4 regions of the Exiguobacterium sp. s80 genome follow, and region 4 is predicted to be linked to each of the others. Evidence: riboswitches for the same ligand, from Rfam matches in the RefSeq annotation. Region 4 holds a riboswitch; each other region holds the start of a gene.

The links. Region 4 has a riboswitch for thiamine pyrophosphate ahead of KNP94_RS02715 (thiamine phosphate synthase). Riboswitches for the same ligand answer to the same signal wherever they lie in the genome.
Region 1: another riboswitch for thiamine pyrophosphate. It lies ahead of KNP94_RS04475 (ECF transporter S component); the one in region 4 lies ahead of KNP94_RS02715 (thiamine phosphate synthase).
Region 2: another riboswitch for thiamine pyrophosphate. It lies ahead of tenA (thiaminase II); the one in region 4 lies ahead of KNP94_RS02715 (thiamine phosphate synthase).
Region 3: another riboswitch for thiamine pyrophosphate. It lies ahead of thiT (energy-coupled thiamine transporter ThiT); the one in region 4 lies ahead of KNP94_RS02715 (thiamine phosphate synthase).

Annotation. Positions count from the first base shown of each region.
Region 1 is NZ_JACSMP010000001.1:829,976-835,503, forward strand. It holds gene KNP94_RS04465 (energy-coupling factor transporter transmembrane component T family protein) at 1-547, opposite strand, end outside; gene KNP94_RS04470 (ABC transporter ATP-binding protein) at 513-2,078, opposite strand; gene KNP94_RS04475 (ECF transporter S component) at 2,075-2,653, opposite strand; TPP riboswitch at 2,753-2,851, opposite strand; gene KNP94_RS04480 (50S ribosomal protein L25/general stress protein Ctc) at 2,943-3,581, opposite strand; gene KNP94_RS04485 (DEAD/DEAH box helicase) at 3,921-5,528, opposite strand, start outside.
Region 2 is NZ_JACSMP010000001.1:284,603-290,130, forward strand. It holds gene abc-f (ribosomal protection-like ABC-F family protein) at 1-1,686, opposite strand, end outside; gene KNP94_RS01470 (DUF1002 domain-containing protein) at 1,968-2,849, opposite strand; TPP riboswitch at 3,037-3,142, shown strand; gene tenA (thiaminase II) at 3,217-3,918, shown strand; gene KNP94_RS01480 (sporulation protein) at 4,069-4,842, opposite strand; gene KNP94_RS01485 (class I SAM-dependent methyltransferase) at 4,941-5,528, shown strand, end outside.
Region 3 is NZ_JACSMP010000001.1:1,159,173-1,164,700, reverse strand. It holds gene pknB (Stk1 family PASTA domain-containing Ser/Thr kinase) at 1-1,584, shown strand, start outside; gene rsgA (ribosome small subunit-dependent GTPase A) at 1,621-2,526, shown strand; gene rpe (ribulose-phosphate 3-epimerase) at 2,528-3,184, shown strand; TPP riboswitch at 3,205-3,311, shown strand; gene thiT (energy-coupled thiamine transporter ThiT) at 3,376-3,936, shown strand; gene KNP94_RS06155 (thiamine diphosphokinase) at 3,939-4,538, shown strand; gene KNP94_RS06150 (amino acid permease) at 4,756-5,528, opposite strand, start outside.
Region 4 is NZ_JACSMP010000001.1:531,606-537,133, reverse strand. It holds gene KNP94_RS02730 (thiazole synthase) at 1-497, opposite strand, end outside; gene thiS (sulfur carrier protein ThiS) at 500-703, opposite strand; gene KNP94_RS02720 (NAD(P)/FAD-dependent oxidoreductase) at 687-1,691, opposite strand; gene KNP94_RS02715 (thiamine phosphate synthase) at 1,688-2,278, opposite strand; TPP riboswitch at 2,368-2,470, opposite strand; gene nagZ (beta-N-acetylhexosaminidase) at 2,537-3,769, opposite strand; gene KNP94_RS02705 (OsmC family protein) at 3,766-4,191, opposite strand; gene KNP94_RS02700 (MFS transporter) at 4,397-5,528, shown strand, end outside.

The DNA of each region.
Region 1 (5,528 bases), 300 kb from region 4:
TGGCGAAAAACGTCTGCCATGGCCAAATCGAGTGCTGTTGGCGGACACGCCGTGCTTGACGGATTGTTCTTATTTCCTGCTGGAAGATCGGAATAAAACGAATCCCTGCTAAAAAGCCGTATGCGAGACGGTCTGGAAGGCGGCACTGATGAATCAGGCTCATGACGAACCGGGTTTGGTCGGTCGTCGCGATGAACGTCAAACTGAGGAAGACGAAGGCGAGCATCCGCAGTGCGATCAACCAGGCGTGACCGATACTTTCTTCCGTGACGCGAAACCAACCGAATGACCAAACTTCCGTACTGCCTTTTCCGAAGGCTGCCATCATCCAAAATGTCAGCAAGAACAAGACGAGGTAGGGGGAGACCCGTTTGGCGAGCGTCAACAGTGACCAACCGGAGCAGCCCAATCCGACCGCAGCGAGTAAAAGTAAGGCTATCGTTTCGCGTAACGTCGGTGCCGCAATCAAGAGCACCATCACGTACAGGAGGGCACCGAGCTTGAGTGCCGGATTAATACGTGCGAGCGGGGAGTCGTTTTCCTGCACGACGTTTCACCTCCTCGAGTTGCTGATACAAATACGATAACGGACGAGAGAGTTGGTTATGCTCGAGTAACGTCTCGTCTTTAAACAAAGTGTCCGGTGTGCCGTCGAACTGAAGTCGCCCGTCACCAAGGACGAGGACCCGGTCGGCATACTGGTGGACCAGCTCCATGTCATGCGTCACCATGATCAGCGTCGTCCCGTTTAATCGCGCCTGCTCGAACATCTCGATGAGTTGACTTGTCGTCTCGGCATCTTGACCGAACGTCGGTTCATCGAGTAACAGGACGTCTTTTGGTTCTAACAACATCGTTGCGACGCTGAGCCGTCGCTTTTGACCCATGCTCAGGGCGAGGGGCGACTGACGGGCGACATGGGTTAACCGGTAGGATTGCAACGCCGTTTCAATCCGCTCCGGCGTCGGTGCATCCATGCTGATTACGAGCTCGTCTTCGACCGTCTGCTTGAGAAATTGGAGCTCTGGCTGTTGAAAGACGAATCCGACGTGTCGGTAATAGCTCCGACTTTTCCATGTCCGCAGTTCTTTTTCGAACAAGCGGACCGTACCGCCTTGCGCCGGAATCAATTTCGCCAGTGTTTCGAGCAACGTGCTTTTCCCGGCACCGTTCGATCCGACGACCATGATCCATTCTCCGGCGTGTGTTGCAAGCGACAGGTTATCGACAATCACTTGCTTACGCCGGCTAATCGCGGTGCGCGTCAGCGCGAACGTCGTGTCGTGCCGAACCGGAGGACGGATGTTATTCGTTTTTCGTAACCGCCCCGCCTGGGAAGAAGCGGGGGGCACGGTTTCCAGTTCATACGGGTAGAGGAGCGGTGTTGCAATGCCGCGTCGTTCGAGTTCAGCGCGATGCTGACCGAAGACATCAAGCGGCGGACCATCACGTAAAATCGTTCCGCCGTGATCGAAGACGAGCACCCGGTCACTGAACGTCACACAGCGGTCAAGCTGATGTTCAATCAGAACGAGCGTCAACGTCCGGTCGTGATGGAGTTCCTCAATCAGCTGCATCAAAACCCGATGTCCTGCCGGATCGAGTTGCGCCGTCGGTTCGTCAAGCAATAGAATATCCGGCTCAAGGGCTAGGACGCAGGCGAGGGCGAGTCGTTGTTTCATCCCTCCTGACAGTTGCATAATCGGTGTCGTCAGCGGCACATCAAGGCCGACATGTGCCAGTACGGCGTCAACCCGGTCATCCATCTGACTGCGGTCGACTGAGCGATTTTCAAGACTAAAGGCAACTTCCGCTCCGACGGTCTGCATGCAGAACTGGTCGTCCGGATTTTGAAAAAGGATTCCGACCGTCCCATTCGTTTTGCAGTGGCCGCTGACATCGGCTTCAATCGCGTCAGGTAATAAACCGGCGAGAACATGTAAAAACGTCGTTTTCCCACTGCCGCTCGGTCCGACGAGCAACGTCGTTTCCCCTTCGTGTAGCGTCACCGTCACCTTGTGCAGGACGTTGTCATGTTGCCCCGGATAGCGGACAGACAAGTCGTTACAATGAATCATGCTGCATCCGGCTTCCGCCGCTTACGCCCGATCGCATAACCGTTCAACGTCCCTGTCTTGACGAGCGCATCGACGATGACTTTCGCAAGTAATCCACCGAGCAATGCACCGCTGACGAGTTGAAGGGAAAACGTCAACAGAAGTGTCGTCGTCGTATAGTAGGCGAAACCATTGACGACAAGACTATAGACCATACTACCGATTGCGGCGAACATTCCGGATAGAACTAACGTCATTGTGTTGAACTTCCGGTATCCGAAGAGGGCAAAAGCGATTTCGGCACCGATTCCTTGAGCGAAACCAATCAATAAGGCCGATAATCCGAAGTGACTCCCCGTGAATAATTCGACAGCCGCGGCGACGACTTCTGCAATCAGTGCTGCCCCGGGCTTTTGAATGATGTAGGCGACAAGCGGACTCGCGATGACCCAAATCCCGAACATCCAGTTCGATCCGACCGGTCCGAAGATCGCGGAAATCGGTAACCACAATGTCGACCACCCTAAGTAGAGTACCCCGCAAGCAACCGACAACATCATCATGACAATGATTTCTTTCATTTTCCAACTGTTCATGTTCCTATCTCCCTTTGGCACAACCACCAGACAAACAAAAAGACCGCCCTCTATGAAAGAGAGCGGTCGCTGAATCTGCAAACATGCAGAAAAATTGAACGAATTACCGCTCCACTTTCCTACGCTAGTATGAACTAGATCAGGTTCAAAGGGTCCGAAGTGAATCGTCTCAGCCAATGGGCTCCCCTAGTGGATGTGCATATAATGTGTACGCTATTTACTGTACCGACTCTACTGACAGTTGTCAATACAGATAAAAAAACCCTCCGCGAGGGGAGGGTAAGAAAAATTATTCTTTTTCTTCCGTGTGTTCTTCAGTAGAAACCTCTTCTGTCGCTTCAGCTGATTCTTCAGCATCTGCTTCTTCGAGATCCGCTTCAAGTGTCGATTCGACGACGGCAACGACTTGAATGTCACCTTCCGTAACGATACGGTATTCTTTTTCTTCCGGTAAATCCGAAACCGATAGAGAATCACCGAGGTTAAGATTTGTCACATCGACTTCGACGCGTTCCGGTAATTTATCTGGTGTAGCTGCAACTGTTACTTTAAAGAGTGTTTGTGAAAGATATCCACCAAGTTTTGCACCAGCCGCTTCGCCGACGAGGACGATATCTGTTTCGACTTCTGTTTCTTCATCCATTTTAACAGCGATGAATTCAACGTGCTTGATTGTTGGTGTGAAGATATCCATATCGAGTTTATTGATCAGTGTGTTGACTTTTTTACCACCGATTTGAAGTGCAACAAGTGCATTCTCACCATGTTCGCGAACGACTTTGATCAATGCTTTTTCGTCAAAGGCAATCGGTGTACTTTCCACTTTGTAACCATACACAACACCAAGAGCTTTTCCTTCATGACGTAATTGCTTTCTAAGTGAGCGTGGGCGTACTTCGCGTTCTTCTACTTTTAATGTTACTGACATGTTCATTTCCCCCTTGAATTTGGTATAGCCCTCAAAAGGTAATGAAGAAAGGAGTGGAACGAATCGTTCCGGATCAAGACGGTGCATCGAATGCTATTTCAAATTGATTTCATAAAAATGAAGATCGAAGTGAGTGGTTAGCATTTCTCTCCCAGGTCATTACGCTGATATTGAGAAACATGTGGTTGTAAAAGCAACTCGCTGATGCGGTGCTATGATAGTTATACCCCCGTAACATTAAAAGCTAAACATCAACCGGCGAAAAAACGATAGCCAGAAACCTGTTCTCCCTAGAGCAGCAACGGTTTACATCCTATTAAGAAATCGGTGCCTTTCCTCTTATTCAAGCAATTGAACCATCTCATCGACCGATAACGCAAGTGACGCCGGTTGTTCAAGTATGTCCGTCACGAGTGTCGCTTTCCGTTCCTGCAGCTCGATGATTTTTTCTTCGATCGTGCCTTTCGTGATTAATTTAATGACTTCGACCGTCTGTGTTTGTCCCATCCGGTGTGCCCGGTCAGCCGCTTGCTGTTCGACAGCCGGATTCCACCAACTGTCATATAAGATGACAGTATCCGCCGTCGCCAGGTTCAGTCCGGTGCCGCCCGCCTTCAGTGAAATCAAAAACAGATCGACTTCGCCTGCATTAAAACGGTCGCAGCGTTCGAGACGCTCCGCAATCGGTGTATCCCCGCGCAGTTCGAAATGAGGGAGGTGCAACTCATGCAGGTCGTCCCGAATCAAATCGAGCATTTTTGTAAACTGTGAAAAAATTAAGATCCGTTTGCCTGCTGCCCGTTTTTCTTGAATCAAGGCGAGCAACCGGTCCCGTTTCGCCGACCGACCACGGTAGTTTTCGACGAACAACCGGGGATCGCAACAGATTTGCCGGAGCCGGGTCAATCCGGCGAGTAACTTCATCCGTTCTTCCGGTTTTGACTGATCGAGATGCTGTAACGTCTCGAGCTGTAACTTTGCCAAGTGGGCGGCATAGAGTTTTTTCTGTGCCGCCGTCAGTTCCGTGTACTGATGGACGACTTGTTTCGCCGGCAACTGTTGCAAAACATCTTTTTTCGTCCGGCGCAGCAAAAACGGTTCGACGAATTGTTGAACGTCCCGTGCTGACCAGTCGAGAAACCGTTGCCGGTCCGGCAAGAGTGCCGGGAAGACGACGTCAAAGATTGACCAGAGATCAAGCGTCTTGTTTTCGAGCGGCGTCCCCGTCAAGGCAAACCGCCGCGTCGCCCACAGTTGTTTTAAGCTGACCGTCGTCTGCGACCGTGGATTCTTCAGATGTTGTGCTTCATCAAAAAAGATACAATCGTAATGGATCGTTTGATGATTTTTGATGTCGAGCCGGAGCGACGGGTAGGAGATGATGAGAATGACGTCGTCCGGCAAGTCTTCGAGCTGTCGTAAGCGCGACGCACGACTCCCGCTGAGCACACGAACGGTGCGTGTCGGGGCAAAGCGGTGCAGCTCTGCTGCCCAGTTGTAGAGGAGTGACGCCGGGGCGACGATCAAGACACGTGAACTCGGGAGCGTTTCGATATAACCGATGGCTTGAATCGTTTTGCCGAGTCCCATCTCGTCCGCTAAGATGCCATGACAGTCGTGTGCCGCAAGACTCTTGAAGAAGCGGACGCCGTCTTGCTGATACGGCAAAAGTTGTGTCGCGAGCGGTTCCGGTAACGCCAGTCGCTCTGTTTTTCCGGCTTTCATCTCGAGCAATCGTTCCTTCAGTTGACTGTGGACCGTCAAGAAGGCAGCCGGGGTCAACAGGGCCAAGTTCGGCACGGCAGGAACGGTCAATTCCGCTTCAAGTAACGTCTGTTCCGTCGCTTCGACTTCCTGTAACAGTCGTTTGATTTGCGTGAAGGCACGGTCTTCAAGCGACAGCAATTGTCCTGAACGTAAACGGTGGTACGTCTTTTGCGTCACGAG
Region 2 (5,528 bases), 250 kb from region 4:
TGCATTTAAAGCCGGATGTTTCCCGGCTACCGGCGTCCGGGTAGCGCGGGGCGTGGGTGCCGCTGATTCGACGATTGACCGGGCATGTCGTTTTTCGGCAGCATATTGGTAAGAACCGTGAAAGATTTCTGTCGTGTCATCTAGCCAATAGGTTTTCGAGAAGAGTCGGTTCAAGAAATAACGGTCGTGCGATACGGCAATCAGCGTTCCGTCAAAGTGCTCGAGTGCTTCTTCAAGCGCCTCGCGGGATTCAATGTCGAGGTGATTCGTCGGTTCGTCAAGAATCAGGACATTAAGCGGCGAATGGACAAGAATCGCGAGCATCAAGCGCATCTTTTCCCCGCCGCTTAACGCAGTAATCGGTAAGAAGACACGTGGACCGAAAAAGAGGAAACGGGCCAACAGGGAGCGAGCTGTTCCTTCGTCCGCCGAAACGTGTGAGCGGAAGTAATCGATCAGTCGCTCTTCACCCGGCATATCGACGTGTTGCGATAAAAATCCGACCTGATTTGACGGACCACGCGTGACACGTCCGTTCGTCGGCTGGAGTTGTCCAAGTAAGACACGTAATAACGTCGTTTTCCCACTTCCGTTCGCACCGACGATTCCAATCCGGTCACGTGCCGCGGCTTCGAAATCGAGCGACGCGAACAACTTCCGGCCGGCGACGGAAAGCGTGACATCCTCAAGACGGTAAACGATTTGACTGAGTTGCCCTTGCGACGAAAAGCGGATGTCAGGCACCGCTTTTTCCAGGAGCGGCCGTTTGAGTCGCTCAATCCGTTCGAGTGCCCGTTCCATGGCTTTTGCTTTTCGGAACAGTTTTTCGCTTGGCGGAGAGGCTTCATTTGCCCACTGGCGCAAGCGCCGAATCGCATCCTTCATCTGTTTGATTTTCTTTTGTTGTTCCGTGTAGGCGTGGAATTGTTCGAGGAGCAGGCGTTCTTTCGCGACCGTGTACGCCGAATAATTTCCTGGGTAGATTGTCAGTTCACCATCTTCAAGTTCAGCGATCAAGTTGACACTTGCGTCAAGAAACACGCGATCATGCGAGACGATGATGACAGCGCCCGGATAACTGTTTAAAAATTGTTCGAGCCATTCGATTGCTGCGAGATCGAGGTGATTCGTCGGTTCGTCGAGAATCAACAAGTCTGGTTCCACCAGCAGCATCCGGCCGAGGCAGATTTTCGTTTGTTCGCCACCACTTAATTGAGAAAAGGGACGTGTCAGCAAGGCATCGAGGTGGAGTCCGTTAATCATGCGCTGGATTTTCGAGTCGAGCAGGTAACCGTCCTGTTGTTCGAATTGTTCGGTCACACGCGTATACGCATTTAGCACATCGTCCAGGTGGTCAGCACTTGCCATTTGTTGTTCAAGCTGATGCATCGTCGTCCGTAAGGCGACGATTTGGGCAAATGCGGTCCAGAGAACATCAAGGCCCGTCAATTCTTCTGCGAACTGTGGAATTTGAGCCAAATAACCGATGGAAAGTCCTTTTTTGAGATAAAGGGTTCCGCTGTCCGCTGTTTCGAGTTGCGCGATTAAACGCAGTAACGTGGTTTTTCCGGTTCCGTTTCGACCGATCAATCCGATGCGGTCAGCTTGTTTAAGATAGAGCGAGACATCGGTTAAGACGGATGCTCCCCCAAATTGTTTTGTCAGGTGTTGGATGTCGCAAATCATGATCAGTAACTTCCTTTCATGCGCATCAAAAAACGGAGAACGCAAATAGCGCTCTCCGTTTACCGTAAAAGGTGCGCTTTGCTTTATTTTTCAGATGGATGTTCCTAAGAAAAGGGCAGACTCGTCCTTTAGAACGCCATTTCATGAAAAATCGCGCGCAACAGATAAAGTTGTTCCATCAACCATTGCTTACACGCAGCAAAACCCATCTTTTACACCACCTTTTCGTTTCGATAAAGTTAGTTTACCATGTTTTGAACTGAAAATGAAATCGTTTTCAGTTACTTGAACAGTCCGGAAATCGAGTTAAAGAACTTACTTAAGCCGTCAAACAGTTTTGCAAAAAATCCTTTCGTTTCTTCGGAGGTCGCGAACGCGTGGATATCTTGCCCGGCACCCTTTAATCCGGTCTCGATTTGTCCCCAGTTCAAGTCAGCTTTCTCCATTTGACTGAACAATGACGTCAACCGCTCCATTTGGGCGTCCGACAACTGGATGTTGTTATTTTGAATGACTTGGATGATGACATTCTCGATATCGACTTTGGTTTCCGGCTTTTGTTTGGCGATCTCTGCTTTGATTTCATTCATCAGTTCGGCGACTTTGTCCGTCCCGACCGTTTTTCCGACATCGGAAGTGACCGATAACTCTTGTTGGGCTAAATCTTTTCGTTCATCCGTCAATTTAATGCCGGTCTCAGCCGACGTTTGATCGTATGCTTTCATGATCCCCGTCAAAGCAGAGGTCCCGGTGACTTTATAAGGGGAAGTGATTGTGATGTCGGCGTCCGTTACGCCTGCAGTGACGAGCGCGTTCAAGTACATGTCTTTTGTTACCCAGGTAATGTTTTCGGTCGCGACAGATAAACCGTCGCCTTTTTCAGCGAGTTCGATTTTTGCGGAAGAGTACATATTGCCGCCGAGTTGCGATTGGGGAACGTTTTTCCCTAAATATTTTTCTTCATCCGCTGCCGTGGCGATGACGGGCGTAATGCCTTCCGGCGCATTCAATCGGGCGAGTACCCAGGCTTTATCCTTTGCCCCGAGCGATTCACCAAGCGTGATGATTGTTTTATCGACGACTTGCTCTGCTGAAGCAGCAGTCGGTAGAAGTAAACTTGTCGCTAAAAGCGTCGTGGTCATGATTTTTGTTGCTTTATTCATAGTATAAATCCTCCGAGTATAGTAGGTAGTATCAGGTGCTAATTTCATTGTAAGTGACGTCTCCCAGAACGGAATCGGTCTTGAGGCGGAATGAACCGCCCACCTCGTGTCCCTAATCCTATACTACATTTCATTTAAAATCCTGATCATGTGACTGAAAAAATGATATAGTGAAGAGGAATTAAATAATGACCACTAGGGGAGTCGGTAGGCCGACTGAGACGACGAAGACGTTCGGACCCTTTGAACCTGATTAAGTTTGGACTTACGGAGGGAAGTGGCGTGAATATCTCTCTTGTTGTCTCTTCACGTCATGCCCTGTTCGTAGGGTGTGGCGTTTTTTGATTCAACAAAAGGGGGAATTAGGTTGAAATTCAGTCAAGAAATTCGGCAAGCCGCAAAAACATATTGGGACAGCAGTTTTTCCCATCCATTCGTCACAGGCATTGGTGACGGGACGTTACCGCTCGAAAAATTTCGACATTATGTCATGCAGGATGCGTATTACTTAAAACATTTCGCAAAAATTCAAGCCCGGGCCGCCTCAAAGGCAACGGATTTTGCGACGATCGCGGAACTCGCGGAACATGCGACATCGACCTATGCGGCTGAGCTATCACTCCATCAATCGTTTTTTGAACCGCTCGCTATTACGGAAGCGGATTTAGCAGCGTTCGAACCGGCACCGACTGCGTATGCCTATGTCTCACATATGCATCATGCGAGCGAGGGGACACTCGGGGAAACGATTGCAGCGATTTTACCGTGTTACTGGCTTTATTATGAAGTCGGACAACAACTGTTGACGAAGTCACCGGCGTCACCGATTTATCAACAGTGGATTGCAACATACAGCTCGGAATGGTTCGAACGGGTCGTCTTTGAACAGGTCGACCGGCTGGATGCTTTGGCGGCGCAAGCGACTGAAGCAGAACGGGAACGGATGAAACACCATTTCGTCAGAAGCTGTTATTACGAATTGATGTTTTGGGAAATGGGCTGGACGGAAGAAACGTTTGAACGTCTCTTTACACAAGTTACGCGTCAACCAAAAGTAACGAAACGATAAGTACAGCTTTAGCCGCTGTTGATCAGCGCGATCAGACGGCAGACTGCACAAAACCTGAGCAATTTTCAGCTTTCGTAAAGAAAGTCATGGCAATCGCTCAGGTTTTTTTGTTGGTGGATTACAGGCATGATGAAAATTCTGGTAAGGAAATCAGCTGTACCGTTCAATCAAATCGTTTAATTGTTGTTTGACGGCGTTTCGGTCCATCAAATCGTGGTTCGATAAGGATAGCTTCGTCATCGTCTCATCCGCACCCGCCATCTCACTGAAGAGCGAACCTAAGTCGTGGGCACGACGGTCGATTTGCAAGACGATGTCGATGCCGGTACGGTCTTGGAGCATGATGAGTTCGACTTCATCGAGTTTATGGGCGAAGTACGTATTGCGTGCCGAATACTCGAGTTCCTGGGCGATCGGTAAATCCTTCCGGTAACGCCCGGGAAGTTTTTCCGTGTCCGCTTTCTTGAGTCGGAAGCCAAGTTCTTCCATCGCTTCTAAGATAACGGATTGGAGGTCATTGGCTTGGACGATGATGGCGTCCCGGTCTGACGGATCGACCGCCTGGGCGATATCGAGACCCGTTTCAATCCATGATTTCGATTGACTGACCGAGAGCGGCGTATTGAATGGTACTTGAAGCGTAAACGGAATTTCGCGTTCGACACCTGCTTCAATCGTAAAGGCGGCTTCGTTTAGCGAAAAACGATCGAGTGTGAACGTCGTAAATGTCGTGCTGTCCCTGACTTCTTCTTTATATTGTGTATTAAACGCTAAATAAATCCGATCGATTTCTTGGTCGACATTGCCGCCTTTAATATGGACGGTTCCGTGAATCTGTCCGCCTGGCTCACAGCGTTCGCTGTCGAGTCGTGTATCGACTGTGGCGGCACCGATTCCGATTTGTGATAAAAGTTTTTTGAACATCGTTCGTTCCTCCTTTAATGATGAAGATACCTTACTTGTCGAATAGGGTGGAATTTGCTACAGTTTCGAAAGAACAATCAGAAAAGGACGGGACTACAGTGGAATTACACCAAGTAAAAGAATTACTCACTCAAAAGCTCGAGGCTGCTGCTCTCGTGCATGCAACGATTAGTGGTCCGCGCCAAAAGTCGAATGATCTTCGAAGAATCAAACTAAAACCGATTCTATTGAAAGATACGTATGCAATCCAGTTAGAGTTTCAATATGAACGGATAATTAAACACGAAAATTTGTCGGTTGATGAATTTTTAGAACGACTCGACGGATTGATGGAGGAATTCCGTCAATTTTTATTCCGTTTCGAGACGGAAGAAGTTCAGTTCCAGTTATCCAAAAAAATGAAAGTATCGTTAAAAACAACGCAACAGTCACCCCTGCAAGCAGAACTGTCGCATAACCGTAAAAAAAGTCATCTCCTTGAAGATGGTGTCGTCGTTCCGTTTTTAGTCCGACTCGGTGTCATGACGGAAGACGGACAAGTCAAACGGCAAAAGTACGATAAATTTAAACAAATCAATCGGTTCCTGGAGTTCGTCGAAGATAGTATTTCCGCGTTACCGACAGACCGAACGTTACGGATTCTTGATTTCGGTTGTGGAAAATCGTACTTGACGTTTGCCTTGTAT
Region 3 (5,528 bases), 630 kb from region 4:
GAAATCATCAGTCAGATTTGTGACGCGATTGATCATGCCCATGCCCATCGCATCATCCACAGAGATATAAAACCACAAAATATGCTCGTCCGAGAGGATGGTACGGTCAAGGTGACGGACTTCGGTATTGCCGTCGCGATGTCGAACGCGACATTGACACATACGATGTCCGTTCTTGGTTCAGTGCATTACTTCTCACCTGAGCAGGCAAAAGGAAAATTTGCCGATGAAAAATCGGATATTTATTCGCTCGGTGCTGTCCTTTATGAACTCGTGACAGGACACGTCCCGTTCGAAGGAGATTCACCCGTTGCCGTGGCATTAAAACACTTGCAAGATACAGCGCGGCGGCCATCCCTCTTGAATCCTGCCGTGCCGCAAGCGCTAGAAAACTGTATCATGCAGGCACTAGCGAAGGCCCCGCACGATCGGCAACAATCCGTTGCTGAATTTCGGGAAGATATGGTGACGGCCTTATCTGTTGAACGAGCAGATGAAGGGGTTCGCGGGGAAGATCCGATGGAGCAAACGATGGTGTTGAGTCCAGTCTCGGCTCCGTCCGGGACTCCGGTCAAGGAAGAAGAAGCTACGGTCGCGACAGTTGTACCGAAGCAAAAGAAAAAAAAGCGATGGTGGATTGTGCTCGTATTCCTCCTCCTACTCGGAGGTGCCGCGACAACGTTCGCGATGTGGCCGGATCCGACGGTCGTTGTGCCGGATGTCGCAAAAGAAGATGCGGACGAGGCCGAAAAACAACTTGAGAAACTCGGTTTTATCGTCGAATCGACTGAGCGATCAAGTGATACGATTGATGAAGGACTTGTCATCAGTCAAGCACCGCGGGCAAAAGTGACCGTCAAAAAAGGTTCGACGGTCAATCTTGTTGTCTCGACGGGCAGTGATCCGGTCGAAGTGCCGGATGTAACGGACGAAACAGAGAAAAAAGCGACCTCGATCTTGAAGGATGCTGGGTTCTCAAAAGTAGATGTCGAAAAAGAAGAGTCGGAAGACATCAAACAAGGCAATGTCATCCGGCAATCGATTTCAGCCGGAACAGAAGTGATTGCAAAAGAACAGACGATTACAATCACGGTATCCGAAGGTTCGTCAGCATTTGAATTGAAGGATTTGACGAACATGTCGAGTGCTGAAGCAAAAGCGTACTTGGACGCGACAGGTCTCGATGGTACATTCGAACAAGAATTTTCGAGTGAAGTCGAACTGGACCAAGTCATTCGTCAATTTCCGCAAGCGGGTGTCAAAGTCGAGCCGAACGATTCCGTGACGGTCTTTATTTCAAAAGGGGAGGAAGAACAAACCGTGACGGCGACCTTCCCGGAAAAAGTAGCCTACGATGCTGTAGGTGAAGGGGATGAAGATCCGCCGCGGCAAGTCATTCGAATCGAGACGGATGATGCTAAAGGGAAACGTACGGTGATTGAAGAGTCGATTGACAGTGACGAAACATTTGATGTTCCGGTGACGATTGATCCGGGCGAAGAAGGAAAAATCACGATTTATAAAGATGATGTAGTGTATCGCTCGAAAACGATTACCTATAAACAAGCGAAAGCAGAACAATGAGTGTGCTACGAACCGCAAATTGAAGGAGGGCATGGGATGGCAGAAAATCGTATCGAAGAAAATCGGGACGGGACGATCATTCGTCTACAAGGTGGGTTTTATGATGTCATGACGACGCAGGGCGAGGTGCGATCGCGCGCTCGGGGAAACTTCCGAAAACGTGGTATCAGTCCTGTTGTAGGAGATGAGGTCGTATTGCATATCGAAAGCGAAACTGGATACATTTTAGAAGTGAAGGAACGGCAAAATTTCCTGGTTCGTCCACCGGTCGCAAACATCGATCAAGCGTTGCTTGTCGTCTCAGCAGCAGAACCGGACTTTTCAGCCCATTTGCTCGATCGGTTTTTAGTCTTAATCGAAGCAAAAGAGATTCAACCTATCATTATCTTGACGAAGATGGATTTGTTGCAAGGAACAGCAGAAGCAGAAGTCCGGACGGCGATTGCCGGTTACCGACAAATCGGTTATCAGGTGATTGAGACGTCGAGTGAGACGCTAGAAGGGGTAGAGGAAGTCCGCCCGCTACTCAAGGAAAAAACAAGTGTGCTCGCGGGACAGTCGGGAGTCGGAAAAAGTTCATTGTTGAATGCGCTCGATGCGACGCTCGATCTCGAAACGAGCCACATCTCGAAATCGCTCGGACGCGGACGACATACGACGCGTCATGTGACGTTAATTCCGCTTGCAGAGGGTTTGATTGCTGATACGCCTGGGTTTTCGAACCTCGATTTTCCACACGAGATGGAAATCGAAGAATTACGTTGGTGTTTTCCGGAATTCGTCGCACGGCAAGATACGTGCAAATACCGTGGTTGCCTGCATTTAAACGAACCAGGCTGTGCTGTCAAAAAATCAGTTGAGGCAGAAGAAATCATGTCCTCACGCTATACGAATTATGGTATGTTTGTAGAGGAAATCAAGAATCGAGCGCGGAGGTATTGAAATGATTAAAATCGCACCATCTATTTTATCAGCAGATTTCGCCAACCTAGAACGAGACGTTAAAGCTGTCGAGGCGGCAGGAGCAGATTACATCCATTTCGACGTCATGGACGGCCAGTTCGTCCCGAACATTTCATTTGGTCTACCCGTCCTCAGTAGTCTTCGTCAAAAGACGGACATGGTCCTTGACGTTCATTTAATGATCGATCGACCAGAAAACTTCGTCGAAGCGTTTGTAGCGGCAGGAGCGGATATCGTCACCTTCCATGTCGAAGCGACGAATCATGTCCATCGTGTCTTGCAACAAATTAAAGGGGCTGGAGCAAAGGCCGGCGTCGTGCTGAATCCACACACGTCACTGTCGACGATTGAACATGTCCTAGAAGAAGTCGACATGGTCTTGTTGATGACGGTCAATCCAGGATTTGGCGGACAAGCTTTCTTGCCGAGCGTCATGACGAAGCTGAAGCAATTAGCGATGATCAAAGCAGAGCGCGGTTTGACGTTCGAAATTGAAATCGATGGTGGTGTCAACGCGGAAACGGCAAAACTGTGTATCGACAATGGGGCAAACGTCCTTGTCGCAGGTTCTGCAATCTACAATGCACCAGACTATGCAGAAGCCATCACTAGTATTCGAAACGCGGCTCACGTATAATAGAGCCAAGACAATTAAATTTTGACCGCAAGGGGTGTCGCGTCAAGCGGCTGAGAGAAGTGAGTAGACTTTAACCCTTCGAACCTGTTCCGTTCAGACGGACGTAGGGATGTGGCGCACGCAGGCAGTACGGCGTCCGTCGTACTGCCTTTTTGTTGTCATCATTATTTTATTTTTAGGAGGAACACAGTATGAAACGATTACAAATGTTAATGGAGATTGCGATTTTCGCGAGTCTCGGTGTTGTATTTGATTTATTGATTCCGTTCAAAATGCCACAAGGCGGATCCATCAGCTTAGCGATGTTACCGATTTTCGTCATGGCCTTTCGTCACGGCGTCGTTGGTGGTGTCATCACGGGTGCGCTCGTCGGAACGATTCAATTGATGTTCGCTCCGCAAGTCTTGACGGTCGTCCAACCGCTGCTTGACTATACGCTTGCATATGGTGTCGTCGGTTTGAGTGGAGTGTTTGCAGGCCAAGTCAAAAAAGCAGCAACAGAAGGTCAAAAAAAGCGTCTCATGACGATTGTCTTGTTTGCGACCTTGTTAGGTGCAGGTCTACGTTACATCTGTCATGTCATCAGTGGAATCGTCTTTTTTGCAGAGTATGCCAAAGGACCTGTCGTTCCATACTCGTTCATTTATAACGCGACGTATATGGCTCCGTCGTATGTTTTATGTGGGGTCGTTGCAGGTATTTTGCTTACGACAGCACCACGTCTTTTACGTTACTCCGCTCGCGGTATTTAAAGATGAGAGTTTTAATCGTTGCGGCAGGACCGGCAGAAGACGTCCCGACGCTCGCACCATTCGTGAAAGACAAGACGATGATTATCGGTGTTGACGGCGGGATTGCGACATTAGTGGAGCAAGGACTTGATTTTGATGTGGCAATTGGTGACTTTGATTCGCTCGGATACGTTCCGGATGGTGGATTGCTTCATCCGGCAGAAAAAGATGAAACGGACTTAGAACTAGCGTTACGTTACGCTACCGAACAGGCTGCAGGTGCTGAACTACTCATCTTTGGTGCGACGGGTGGTCGGCTCGACATGACGCTACAGAACGTCTATTTGTTAAAACAATTCCCGACAGCACGACTCGTGACGAAACGTGAGGATGTCCGGTACTGGAAAACCGGTCAGTACGAACTCGCGTCTGAAGGGTATCATTACCTGTCATTCATTCCCCTTGTCCCGTCGAACTTGACGTTACGCGGCGTCAAATACCCTTTGACGGAGCATCCTGTTCCGGTCGGTGGTTCGCTGACGGTCAGCAATGAGTGGGTTGGTGTTGCGCAAGTGACGGTCGTCGAAGGGGAAGTTCTCGTCCTGCGCACGCACGAAAAATAAAAACGTGATAGACGCGACTCCATCATATCCCGCTGAAGCGATCGGGACATGCGTTCTTCAAGTACACGTCATGACGTCATGAACAAAAAGATAGGTATGGCAAACGCCGATGACTCCGTATGTGAAACGGAATCATCGGCGCTTTGATTTTTTAGCAGCTTATTTAGTTAGCCGCCTGTTTGAGATTAACCCGGTGTATCCAGGGTCCGATAACAAGTTACCGATTGTCGTGAAGTGTCGAACTGGCTGCCTGTTGTTCGCTTTTGGCAGCGATATGTTTCCCTTTGACGAAGAGATGGTAACTCGCCCATGTCAGTAGGAAGAAAGGGACGCCGAGATATAAGGCGACGCGTTGATCGGCTTGAAAACCTAAACTGATTAAGACGAGCAGATTGAGTGAGAATGAGAGGATGGGTAAGACTGGGAAGAACGGTGTTTTGAACTTCAGTTCGTCAAGCGTGTGTCCTGCCTTGATGAATTGGCGTCGGAAAGCGATTTGCGAAGCGGAAATCGAGATCCAACCGACTTGTGCTCCGAGACCGGCGATGGATAATAGCCAGATGAAGACGGTATCTTCTGCGAAGAATGCCGTCAATAAGGATAACATCGCGAACAGCATCGTGAACGTTAAGGCGCGCATCGGCACACCCCGCTGATTGACGATGGCGAGTTTCTTTGAAATCATGCCTTCTTGCGACATCGACCAGAGCATGCGTGTCGCAGCATACAGTCCAGAGTTTCCGACGGATAAGAGTGCCGTCAAAACGACGATGTTCATCAAATCTGCAGCATATGGGATGCCGATTGCGTCAAAGACCATGATGAAGGGACTGCTGATGCCGCTCGCTGACTCATACGGAATTAAAGCTCCGATAATTGTAATCGAGAGGACGAAGAAAATAAACGTCCGCCAAACCGTATTACGAATCGCTTTCGGAATCGATTTTTCTGGCTCACTCGATTCCCCGGCAGCGACACCAATCAATTCTG
Region 4 (5,528 bases):
AGTGGATTAAGGATTCCTTGTCCGGATCCGATTGGGGACGCGGCAGGCATGATGGCGTGACACCCGAGTTCTTCCAGTCTTCGTGCCAACAACAGATCGTCTGACGTATACGGTAAGACGGTGAATCCTTCTTTTAATAATTCTTCCGATGCCCGCAACGTTTCGATTGGGTCCGGTAACAGCGTTTTATCACAGCCGATGACTTCAACTTTGACCATGTCGCACAGTCCGGACGCGCGGGCAAGTTTTGCCAGCCGAACCGCTTCTTCCGCTGTCTTCGCCCCCGCCGTGTTCGGTAATAAATGATACTGACTCAAATCAAGCGCCTCTAAAAAGTTCGGTTGACTCGCTTCAAAGATATCCATCCGGCGAACGGAAAAGGTCAGGATGTCTGCTCCTGATGCCTCGACTGCTTGCTGCTGTGTCGTCACGTCGGGGTATTTGCCCGTTCCGAGTAATAACCGCGACTGAAATGTCGTTTGACCAATCGTTAACATGATTAACCGCCTCCTACGAAGTGAACGATTTCAAAAGAATCGCCTGTTTGAATGGGTGTGTTTTGGTATGCTGTCCGCTCGACAATCTGTCGATTCTGTTCGATGATGACCATTTTTTCCGTCAAATTGAGATGATGAATCAATCCGTCGATTGTCGAAATCGATCCGTCAAGCGTATACGGTTGACCATTAATGGTGAGTTGCATTCGTGTTCCTCCTCGATTCATGTAATGAAAACGGACGAAGCTCATATTTCGGCGTGATTCCAGTTACCTCGTCTGCCAGGACGGACGCCGTGATCGGGGCGAGTAATATCCCGTGCCGATGATGCCCGGTCGCGACGAATAGGTGCCCGACTCCCGGGACCTGCCCGAGATAAGGCAATCCGTCCGCTGTTTGTGGACGAATCCCGGACCAGATGTCCACGATTTCCGCTTCTCTGATTGCCGGGAACAGTCGCACCGCCGCCTGCAGGAGATGTTCAATCCCGCTGACGCTGACCCCTGTCGTCTCGTCACCGATCCGTTCCGTCGCCCCGATGATGATCCGTCCGTCAAACTTCGGGACGAGGTACACGTCGTCGCTAAACAACGTCTCGGTCAAGACATGCCCCGGAAGCCGGACGGCGAGGCATTCGCCTTTGACCGGTACCGTCGCGATCTCGACACCACTCGTCGCGAGTAACGCTTCTGATCCCCGACCGCTTGCGACCACGACGTTCCCGGCTTCGCGCTTACCGTTACTTGTCGCAACGCCGACGACGGTCGCCCCTGCCCGGAGCAGTCCCGTGACCATTGTCTGTTCTTCAATCACACCTCCGCGGGCTTTAATCGCCTGACGGAGCGAACGCGTCAACTGGACGGGATCGATTTGACCGACTGAAGCGAACCGGATGTCCCCGTCTGCACGGATCAGTCGAAACGGGTTTTCTTTATAGCCACTATCAATGCCGGTCTCATTAAACAGCTCACGGACGAGGTCGGGATAAAGCTGTCGACTCGTTGCTGCCAGTTGATGTAAGGCAGGAATCAGTTCATGATCCGTCGCAAGCATGCCGGCTGCTGCCCGCGTCGCTCCTTCACTGGAACGATTTTGCTCAAGCACGCGTACCGGTTGTCCTCGTTTGAGCAATTCGTAGGCGAGTGTCAAACCGATTACGCCTGCGCCGACGATTAACGTCTCTGTTGCTTTCATTGATCAAGCACCTCGCGATACGACCGGACTGCTTCGACCGGGTTTGCCTGACCGAGAATCCCTGACATCACAGCGATGCCAGCAACGCCGGTCGCAAGGACACCCGCGACCTTCTCCGGCTGAATCCCGCCAATCGCGATGACGGGGACTTTTGAAAACGTGACGATTTGCGCGAGTGCCGCTAGTCCGCGCGGGGCGACGTCCTGTTTTGACGCCGTCGCAAAGACATGACCATACATGACGAAGTCGCTGCCCGTCTCAAGCGCTTCCGTCAAGGAGTGGATTGATCGGCCGATCTGTAGCTCGCTGAATTGACGCCGCACGACAGCGACGGGAATACTGCGTGATGTCAACTGGACACTTGCCTTCGTCACGAGGGCGACATCGAGCCGGTCATGGACGATTAGTTTTTCACGTGGAACACCGGCGCATACTAGCGCCTCGATCAATTGGACGAGTCGGTCCGCCGACCAACCCGGTTCTCGGATATGAATCATGTCGGCATAAGGCACAACAGCCGGCAAGACTTCTAGTAGATGTGTCAGCTCTTTTGTCCCGGTCGTCACAATATGTAACTTCGGACGCATACCTTCTCCTCCTTGCTACACAAAAAGGACCACCCCATGAACATGATGGAGTGGTCCGAAAAATGTCCAGGTAAGACCTGAGACAGGATGATAATCAGAAGCCACTTCCCTCCGCTAGTACGAACTAGATCAGGTTCAAAGGGTCCGGATATTTCCGTCTCAGTCTGCTGCGAGACTCCCCTAGTGTAGAACTATTTAGTGTTGGTTGGTTCATTCGTAGTCTACCATGACCGCTCGCTTGATTTCTAGTCTGACTTGTCAGTTCAGCCAATCCGTGACCGTTTTGACCTGTTCCGTCAATTGTTCACGCGTTGGAATCAGCTTCGTGTCTGCTAAATCATACGTTTGTTTCAGACGTAAGACACGTGTCACTTTCGCGTCGAGGTCAGCCCGTGATAGTGACTTGTCCTTGATCCCCTGCATAATTGCCGCATGAACATCCGTGTAAGCACCGGCTTGCGAGAACATCGCCATGTCGGCACCACGTTCGAGGGCGAGACGCGAAGCTTGGGCGAGACCATATTGTTTCGTGATCGCACCCATTACGAGGTCGTCCGTCACGATGACGCCATCGAACTTCAACTCTTCACGCAACAGTTGTTGCATGACCGGCTCTGATAACGACGACGGATTGTCTGGGTCGAGCGCCGGGAATAAAATGTGTGCGACCATCACCATTTCCGCTCCGGCATCGATTGCCGCTTTGAACGGGACGAGTTCCAGTTGCTCGAGTTGCGCTTTCGTCTTCGTCACGGTCGGTAAGCCGACATGCGAATCGACGGTCGTATCGCCGTGTCCGGGAAAATGTTTGACGACCGGCACGACGTCTTCCGACTTGATTCCCTGCATTAACGGGACACCGAGCCGGGCGACGTCATCCGGCTCAGCACTGAGTGCCCGGTCACCGATGATCGGGTTCGCCGGGTTACTGTTGACATCAAGAACCGGGGCGAAATCCATATTAAATCCATAAAACCGTGACATCGCACCAAGCGCCTGTCCGGTCTTTTGCATCAATGCCGGATCGTTTTTCTGACCGAGCGTCAGACTCGGAGGTAAATGAAACGTTTGATCCGGGACACGACTGACACGTCCTCCTTCTTCATCGAAGCCGAGGAACGCGAGCGCCTCGTCGTCTTGTGCGTCCTTGATTGCTGCCGTCAAGGTTTTCAGCTGGGCGTCTGACGTGATATTGCCTCCGAGTAACAGGACACCGCCTATCGCGTGATCGTTTAACAGACTTCGGTCCGCGTCCGATAACGTCGTCCCACTGATCCCGATATACAGCAATTGATCGACCTTTTCAGCAGTCGAGAGTTTGGCGAGCTGACGTTTGATGTCTTGCTCCGCCTGGTCGGCAGCCGTCGGTTCGTCAGCGACCGGCTGTTGCTGACTCGTCTTCGGTTCCGGTTTCGTCTTCGGTTCTGTTGCTGGTTCACTCGCGCATGCCGTCAAAAAGCAAGCCGTTAAAAGCAGGTAAATCGGTTTCAAAGCGGTTCCTCGTTTCGGACGCCATTGATTGAATAATAGACTTCAATTTCAGCATTCAGTGATTTCGAGACAGAACAGTATTTATCTTTTGATAACGACACGGCCCGGCGGACTTTATCATCCGGTAAGTCGCCTTCGAGACGATAATGAATCGAAATCGTCGTAAAGCGGCGCGGGTGTTCCGTCGCCCGTTCTCCCTCAATGTCCATCTCAAACGAGGTTAACGGTAAACGCATTTTTTCTAAAATGGAGACGATGTCCATTCCCGTACAGCCGGCGACGGCGTGTAACAACAATTCAGTTGGTCGTGGTGCTCCGTTCTCCCCGTTATTTTCAGGTGCTGCATCCATTGCCAGTTGGTGTCCGGACTCCGTCACTCCACTAAAGCCCATCTTGTGATTCCATGTAATCGTCGCTTGCATTTTTCTCACTACCTTTCGATTTTTAGTTCGGTTCGCTTCGCTCTCCTTCATTATAGCGTAGTCTCACCTGAAGAAAATTGACATGCTATTCAAAATAATTCTTCTTTTCCGTTTCCATCCGATTCCCGTTCACCTGACACACGAATCATGCTATTCTGAAAAACGATAGTTTCGCGCTGCTTAGCGCTAGAATTGAGGAATTGATATGTCATCTACTACCCGTTTAAGTAAAACGGACTGGCTTTTAATCGCCACCCTCTCCTTACTGACGTTCGTCTTAGGCACAAGCGAATTCGTCATTGTCGGGATTTTATCAGAAATCGCTTCGGCCCTCGGAATTACGATTGCGAAAGCCGGCACACTCGTCTCCGCCTTTGCGATTGCCTTCGCGATCGGGACACCGTTCACGATGTCGATCACGGGACGCTTCGAACGTCGCAAATTGATGCTCAGCCTGATCTTTGTTTGGGTCGTCTTGAACTTTTGCAGCAGCATCGCCGACACCTACTCGCTACTGCTCGCAACACGGATCGTCACGGCCGTCCTGACCGGTGTCTTGATTTCGCTTGCGATGGTCGTCGCGAGTGACAGTGTCCCGGTCGCGAAACGCGGTGTCGCTGTGTCGTTCATCTTCGGCGGCTTCACGCTCGCGAACGTCTTCGGCGTCCCGATCGGCACGTTCATCGGGCAACATGCCGGTTTTGAAGCGACGTTTTGGCTGACGACAGCCCTCGGACTGATTGCTTTTTTCGCCGTTTTCAAAGTCGTCCCGCGGCAACAGGCGACGGCGTCAAGTTCCGTTAAGGATCAACTGTGCCTGCTCGCGAACCCACGTATCATGATTGCCTTCTTCATCCCGTCGTTCGGATTTGGTGCGACCTATGTCGTCTACACGTACCTCGTGCCGATTCTCGAACTTGAACTCGAGCTGCCGCGGGCCTGGATCAGTCCAATCCTCCTCGCGTACGGCGTCGTCTCGATTTTCAGTAACATTCTGGCCGGGAAAATCGCCAGTCATAATCCGATCGGTCGGTTACGGTTTGTGTTCGTCGTGCAAGCGTTCGTCTTGGCGGCCTTATATGTCACGACGTCATCCGTCACGCTCGGACTGATCAATATCGCTTTGATGTCACTGATGTCGATTTTATTGACGACATCGACACAAATCTATCTGATTGACTTGGCGGAAAAGTTCAACCCGGAAGCAAAAGGACTCGCTGCGTCCTTGATGCCGGTCGCAAGTAACGTCGGGATCGCCTTCGGCTCCGCGCTCGGTGGACTCGTTTATGCGAGCGGACCGATGATGAACACGGCGCTCGTCGGCGGACTCGTCGCCT